DNA from 2 places in the Paenibacillus sp. J22P90 genome. Region 1 is predicted to be linked to the other one. Evidence: riboswitches for the same ligand, from Rfam matches in the RefSeq annotation. Region 1 holds a riboswitch; the other holds the start of a gene.
What was found. Region 1 has a riboswitch for cyclic di-GMP ahead of AC58UX_RS12220 (methyl-accepting chemotaxis protein). Riboswitches for the same ligand answer to the same signal wherever they lie in the genome.

Region 1 (3,791 bases):
GGGTTGATGAATGTGTCTTTTGATCGCCGCAGGTGCCAAGCATGCACACCAAAGGAGATGGCGCTAATGGCAAGCCATACGCCAGAAATTTGTGTGACAGCAAGTAATAAGGTCGCGGCATTAACGACCGTCAATAGCGCCCCCAGCATGTCAAACTGGAATGGTACAGGCTGCTCCTTGGGGAGCAAACGCAACAGAATAGGGAGAATGACTAAGACCAAGCAGGTAATTGTGAACAACCCATTCCATCCCCAATATTCGCTGATTAAGCCGCCGACGATCGGACCTAGCCCGAACGCCATTGCGCTCCCCGCGGATATCATCGCGATCGCCGAGCCTCGCCGTTCAATCGGGATATAGCGGCTGGCAAGTACCAGCCCAAGGCCGGCCATTACACCTGCGCCTGCGGACTGTAGAATACGAGCCGCCAGCAAGGTATGGAATTCGTGCGCGAATAGTCCAAATACAGAGGAAAGCCCAAGCACAATAAGCCCCACGGCTAGGAGCTTGCGAATCGGGAGCACGTCGGAAAGTCTACTGTATAGGACGGTTGATAAAGCATAGCCAATGGAATAGCTGGAGATGACCCATGATCCGAGATCGGCCGTTATACTGAGATCTTGAATAATACTTGGAATCGAGACGTTGAACATCGTCGTATTCATGACAACAATGAATAAGCCTATTGTCCAAACGGGCATTACAATTTTATCGTTCATGTGGATTCATCCTGACTAAAGGCGAGATATGAGTATGATTTTTCTATTATAAACCTACATCGTCTAATAGCCAAAACGAATTAGGGCACTTGCCAATTGACAGGTTGCAAAATAGAACGTACAATTTATTATATATTTAGATAAATATCTAAATAAGGAGGAAACCCATTTGAATGAGGCATTTAAAGCGCTAGCGGACCCAACTCGTCGTGAAATTTTACAGCTGCTGCGAGAAAAGAGTATGAATGCTGGTGATATTGCTGATCATTTTAAGATTAGTAAGCCAAGCATTTCGCACCATTTGAACCTGCTTAAACAGGCGGGACTTGTACTTGATGAACGTCAGGGGCAACATATCATGTATACCTTGCACACCACAGTTGTTGAAGACGTCATCGGATGGATGTTTAACATACTTAACAAAAAAGATGAGGAGGAACAATCATGAAAAAATGGAAGGAGATTTTATTATATGTGGTTAGCCTTTCCCCAGCGATAGGTGGCTTAGTGTTGTACAGTCGTCTTCCGGATACGATGGCGAGCCACTTTGACCTGAATAATGAAGTGAACGGTACGATGAGCAAAGAAATGTCGCTTCTCATGCTGGTGCTGCTGGGTTTGCTGCCGCTATTCATGCGGGTATTGAGAAATGTTGATCCAAAGAAAGCGAATTACGAGAAATTTCCTGCGGCATTTGAGGTGACGCGGTTCGGGGTTAGCATCCTTTTAGCTGTCGTAGGTTGGGCGATCATTTTCTTTAACTTAGGGTATAGCCTTGATTTCCAGAAAATCACCATGATCTTGATAGGCGCGCTGTTTACCGTGATGGGCAATTTTTTAACGCAAGTGAAGCCCAACTATACGTTTGGCATACGGACACCATGGACGCTCGCCAATGAAGAAATTTGGAGAAAAACACATCGTTTGGGCGGTCCGCTGATGATGGTGGGCGGAGTGATTTCGTTTATTGCTGCATTTGTAATGCCCTCAATCGCCATCATCATCTTTATAGCGGCAATACTCATCAGTTCCTTAATACCTGTTCTGTATTCCTATGTGATCTTTACCCGTCTTTCAAAGTAAAAAGGTTATTTATAGACTGCCAGCGATTCGCTGAGTGGTCTTTTTCATTGCGGTCAAAATTTTTGACAATCGACAAAATTTTACAAATATCGCTATGTACACAAATTTGTTTGCTACCTATAATAAGCAATAGGATATGTGACTTAAGTAATGTGACTAAAGTAACAGAGAGTGATTGATGTAAGGTTTTTATTGGAAAAACGAACCTAATAGAAAAGGGCAAATCATTGGAAACAATGAGACGCAAAGCCATGGCCTAACGCATACCTATTTGTATGCTACGGTTGACAGGTTGCCGAGTTTGAAGGGATCATCCTTAATTCGGGGTGGTCTTTTTTTGTGTAACAAATCAACAACCATTTTCTAGGGGGAAGCTTGTCATGAGAGCAAAAAAACGTGTCATGCAATTCATCGTTATCGGAACACTGATCTTGGCTTTACTCGTACATGGCCTATCAAGCTTTACACATGGATCCATGCATCATGACGCACTGACAGCATCTTCTCCCACATCATCGTTCCTGTTTCAATGGTTATTTTGGTTGCCTATTGCCCTTGTTAGTCTCAGTTTCATTGTCTACATGTTCCACAAAGATCATGCTTGGCTGCCATTCCTACATACATTATCACTCACTTTTTGCAGCTTCTCCATTATTGCTGGGGGGCAAGGTATGGTTGAGTACCATTTTTCAATTTTCATGGTGTTGGCCATTCTGATGTATTATGACAACATTAAACTACTCTTGTTCAGCACCGTGTTATTTGCCGCACAGCATCTGTTAGGCTATCTCTTCTTTCCAGAACTGGTATATGGGGCAAAAGTGTATGCGTTTTCAATGGTTACCATTCACTTAGTGTTCGTGATTCTCTTTATTGGAGCAGTCATTTACCAAATCGTCTCAGGCCGAATGGCAACTAAAGCCTTCGAATCCGCTCAAAACGATAAAATGCAGCAAACCGTGAAAGACATCATCGGTCGACTTTTTGATACTTCGCAGGAAGTAAGGATGAATTCCAATGGACTTTCGGTGCAATCCTCCGAATTGAATCGCTTAACATCTGAAGTCGTTCAAACGATGCAAAAAGTTGAGCAAGCGGCAATCCATCAAGAGCAAGGGGTAGAAGTGAGCAGAACGGCTGTAACTGAAATGTTAAAAGATACATCACTCATCGCAGAGAATTCGTCCAATGTATCCGAAATTTCTAACCAAGCCGCGCAGGAAGCGGAAAGAGGGAATCAACTGATCCAATTGGCTGTCCACCAAATGCAATCGATGAATAACACGATACATACGACTGCCGAAAAGGTGAAAGTACTTGGCGAACGCTCGGAAGAAATTAACCAAATCGTTAACTTGATTACAGATATCGCTTCACGTACGAACCTGCTGGCGCTGAATGCTGCCATTGAGGCTGCGCGTGCTGGAGAGCATGGCAAAGGCTTCACCGTCGTAGCCAGTGAAGTCCGGAAGCTTGCCGAGCAGACGAGTTCCTCTGCCAAACAGATCGCTGATCTCATTCAAGATGTGCAATCGAATAATGAGGCATCCATCGCTTCTATGGATCGGGTTATTGTGACCTTCGAGCACGGAAATGACGCTGTTGTTGCAGCAGGGCATGCTTTTGAACATATAGCCAAAGCTGTTCATTCTATTGCCGTACAAATGCGAGATATTAACGGAGCATCCCAGCAGGTTTCCGCAAGCACACAGCAATTCAGCGTGACGATGGAGGAAATTTCGCACCTTTCTACACAGCTGGCGAAGAACGTGAAATCCGTCAGCAAGCGGACTGATCAGCAGGATCAGCTCATTTGCAAAACGTCGCAGTTAGCGGATTTATTAGGTGCGCTAAGTGATAAATTGAATGACATTATGAAGACGACTGAGCAATCATTCTCCCAAACATAGCAGTTACATTTGTTTAACACCATTAACAGTTAAGCTTGGCGTGTCACTTTTCAACGCATATTTCCGATTAAGCAGAAAG
Region 2 (3,791 bases), on a different contig from region 1:
ATCTGCCGCCTGTAGTCGGGATTGAACAATCCGCGTCTTGGCCGCGGCTGTCCAGCGCTGACTGATGGATTCACCAGCCAAATTGACGATGGCATCAAGATCTTCTAGGCTTTCCGTGTTTCGCTCCAATTCGTCCCACGTGATCGTTCTGACACCGGGTACCTGCGTCCCGGATGAGCGAGATATATTGATGAGTTCGTGACCTTGTCTCAACCAGAACTCAATTAAACGTCGGCCAATAAAGCCGCTGCCGCCTGTGATCGCTATTTTCATCGCAAGCACCTCCATATCGCCATTATAGAACCTTCACCCAATAAATACCATCTGCGCGAAAGGAAGGTGACAAGGTAAAAATCCCAGTTCGAAATTACGACACAGTTCCCTATTTTCGTGTATAATTGGAATTCAGTGTTTTTTATTAACCATGGGTAATTTATTTGTCGGCGAGAGGAGTCAACATCTAATGAATCGTATGCGTCATTTTCTTCAATCCTATCATCCCATTGTACATACGCTAATCTTAGGTACTGTGATGGCTCGAGCTGCCTCCTCAATGAGTTTACCGTTCCTAGCCATTTATTTGGCCAAGCACTCTGATATGAGCCCCGGACTCATTGGTATCGTGATTGGAATGGGCGCTTTAGCCGGAACGTTCGGCGGATTTGTTGGCGGCACGCTGTCAGACCGATTTGGAAGACGAGTGATCATGCTCGCTGCTCTCTTTGGATGGGGGTTCGTTTTCTTAGGCTTCGGTGTTGTAAAACTACCTGTCCTGTTTATGCTGCTCAATATGCTTAATGGGCTATGCCGCTCATTCTATGAGCCTGTATCGCAAGCGCTAATGGCAGATTTAACGGAGCCGGCCAAAAGGAGGCAAGTATTCTCACTCCGCTACATGGCGATTAACGTCGGTGTGGCCGTAGGTCCTCTACTGGGCGCATTCTTTGCGACAATGAACGGAGCCTTGCCCTTTTTGCTTACAGGGATTATCTATTTGATCTATGGGATCACACTTTACGCACTTCTCATTAAGTTCGGCATTAAAAAAATCGAAGGCGAAAAGAAATCCATTATTACTTTCCGCTCGGCGTGGGATGTTATTCGTAAGGATATGACCTTCCGTTTATACATTATCGGTGGCATTATCGGAGCGATCGGTTATTCTCAGGTTATGGTGACGTTGTCACAGTACCTTCAGAGGGATTTTGCAGATGGGGTCAAAATGTTTGCGATCCTCATGAGCGCCAATGCCATTGTCGTCATCGCGATGCAGATCCCCCTTGGGAGATGGGCGGAAAAGTATTCACCTTTAACAGCCATCGTCGTTGGAAACTTGATGTTTGCGATTGGTGATTTCGGCTTCGCTTTGTCACATTCGTTAGCTTGGCTCATCGTCTCGATGGCGATCTTCACGTTCGGTGAAATTTTGAATTATCCTGCGGCTAACATGCTGATTGATAAGCTGGCGCCTGAGCATATGCGTGGAACCTATTACGGTGCTCAAACGTTAACGAACATCGGCCATTTTATGGGACCTTGGATTGGCGGCTTTTTACTCGTATCCTACGGTGGTCAAACACTATTTATGATCATTGCAGTTTTATCGTTGGTTGGATCAATTTTCTATTGGAGAGGCACAAAACGTCAAAAAAACGTGAAAATATCGTCGAAAATGCAAACTTTTTGATGAATTTCGTAAAAATAGTTCCTCCGCACTATTCGATTTCAAATCATCATCCCTTATCCTTGAAGTATAGGAAGTCATGATTTAGTAGACTCAACTTCACAGATTTTGCAAGTACTCACGACAAAGGCAAAACTGGCGAAAGCCAGCGACGCAAAGCTACAGGGGCTTTACTTCTCCTGCACAGGACAAGCAGCCAGCCAGCCGCCGAACGATTGGGAATTCACTTTAGAACCCCTCTAGTCGGTTCACTACGGTGGGGGTTTTTCTCTGTCATAGCGAAAAAAATGAACAATTTGCACTAAGGAGGCCCTAGCGGCATGAAATCGGACAATCAATTACATGAGGAACAGAAGGCAACATCGTTATGCGGTAACCATGTTGCGCGTTTGGTGCCATCGATGGATGGACCTAAGCTCATGATCAACCGTGAAGAATATGCGCTCAACGAAGCTTGTTGGGATGTCGAAATGTTTCACGGAAGAAACAATAGCATTCTCATTTTTTACTGGAAAGGTGAAGTTAAGCTTTCTGTGAAAATGCCCCCAATGGCGCAAATCGAAGGCTTCGTCACAAGACTTTTCCAATGTCTTTCATCCAAATTGAGAGCGGTTCAACCTATCTAGGTGAATCGCTCTTTTTTTCGCACAAAAGTTAGAGATTTTCTCGTTGTCACGAATCGACACTAGCTGATATAATACTTACAATTAGTAGTTCTTAGGGACTATGTCGAGGGAGATGCATAGCATATGAGATTGATCACACGTTCCGATTTCGATGGTTTAGTATGTGCAATGCTCTTCAAACAATTAAACATGGTGGATGAAATGAAATTTGTCCATCCCAAAGATATGCAGGACGGGCTGATCGAGGTCTCTGAGAACGATATTTTGGCGAATGTCCCTTATGTACCGGGGTGTGGGCTATGGTTTGATCATCACTCCAGTGAGCTCACACGGATGGGGGAAGCCGTCGAATTTAAGGGGGAAACGCGGATCGCTCCAAGCGCAGCGAGAGTTGTGTATGATTACTATGGCGGAAAAGAAACCTTCGGCGATATCGATGATATTATGCAAGGCGTAGACAAAGCGGATTCCGCGCAGTTTAGCAAAGAGGATATTTTGAATCCGAGCGGCTGGGATTTGCTTTCTTTTATTATGGATGCTCGTACTGGGTTAGGGCGTTATCGGGATTACCGCATCAGCAACTATCAGTTGATGGAGGATCTGGTTGAGCATTGTGCAACGAAATCCGTTAGTGAAATTATGGAGCTTCCGGACGTGAAGGAGCGTGTTAGTCGATACTTTGAGTTGGACGCGCTCTATCGGGATATGCTGCAAACGTACACGCGGGTGGAAGGTAATGTGATTATTACGGATCTTCGCGATGTGGAAACCATTTATCCAGGCAATCGTTTCATGGTTTATGCACTTTATCCGGAGCAAAACACATCCATTTGGATCGTAGATGGCCGAAATAAACAAAACTGCGTATTCGCATGCGGTCACAGCATAATTAATCGTACCGCACAGACGAACATTGGTGATCTGATGCTTCAACATGGCGGAGGCGGTCATCAGGCTGCAGGAACATGCCAGGTGGCTTATGAGCAGGCGGATGAGATTTTGAGTAAAATTGTTGAAACGATGCAAGCAGCAGGTTAGAATAGATAGATAAGCCGCAGGATGGGTGCAGCCCAGCATGCGGTTTTTCTTTGTAAGGAGGTGTCACAGAATGGAATTAAAGCAAATTCATCATGTTGCGATTATTAGTTCGAATTACGAAATTTCTAAGCATTTCTATGTGGAGTTACTCGGACTCACCTTCATTCAGGAAACATATCGCGCCGAAAGAGATTCGTATAAATTGGATTTACGCATTGGGAACACGGCACAAGAGATTGAATTATTTTCATTTCCGAACCCGCCTTTACGGGTCAATCAGCCGGAAGCGCGGGGATTACGACATTTAGCCTTCGTTGTTGCGGATATGGACCAAAGTGTACAAGAACTAGAAAGTAAGGGAATCACGGTTGAACCTGTGCGAATCGATCCCATTACGGGTAATCGTTACACGTTTTTCGCCGATCCGGATGGACTGCCGTTGG

Region 2: it holds a riboswitch for cyclic di-GMP, as region 1 does, so the genes downstream of both, AC58UX_RS07190 (hypothetical protein) here and AC58UX_RS12220 (methyl-accepting chemotaxis protein) in region 1, are expected to answer to the same signal.

What each region holds. Positions count from the first base shown of each region.
Region 1 covers NZ_JCAUAY010000003.1:426,054-429,844, reverse strand. Annotated here, with positions in the region: gene AC58UX_RS12235 (MFS transporter) at 1-719, opposite strand, end outside; gene AC58UX_RS12230 (autorepressor SdpR family transcription factor) at 889-1,167, shown strand; gene AC58UX_RS12225 (SdpI family protein) at 1,164-1,802, shown strand; cyclic di-GMP riboswitch class I at 2,011-2,102, shown strand; gene AC58UX_RS12220 (methyl-accepting chemotaxis protein) at 2,183-3,712, shown strand; gene AC58UX_RS12215 (bile acid:sodium symporter family protein) at 3,716-3,791, opposite strand, start outside.
Region 2 covers NZ_JCAUAY010000002.1:526,565-530,355, reverse strand. Annotated here, with positions in the region: gene AC58UX_RS07200 (TIGR01777 family oxidoreductase) at 1-273, opposite strand, end outside; gene AC58UX_RS07195 (MDR family MFS transporter) at 464-1,687, shown strand; cyclic di-GMP riboswitch class I at 1,803-1,896, shown strand; gene AC58UX_RS07190 (hypothetical protein) at 2,005-2,310, shown strand; gene AC58UX_RS07185 (exopolyphosphatase) at 2,434-3,348, shown strand; gene gloA2 (SMU1112c/YaeR family gloxylase I-like metalloprotein) at 3,419-3,791, shown strand, end outside.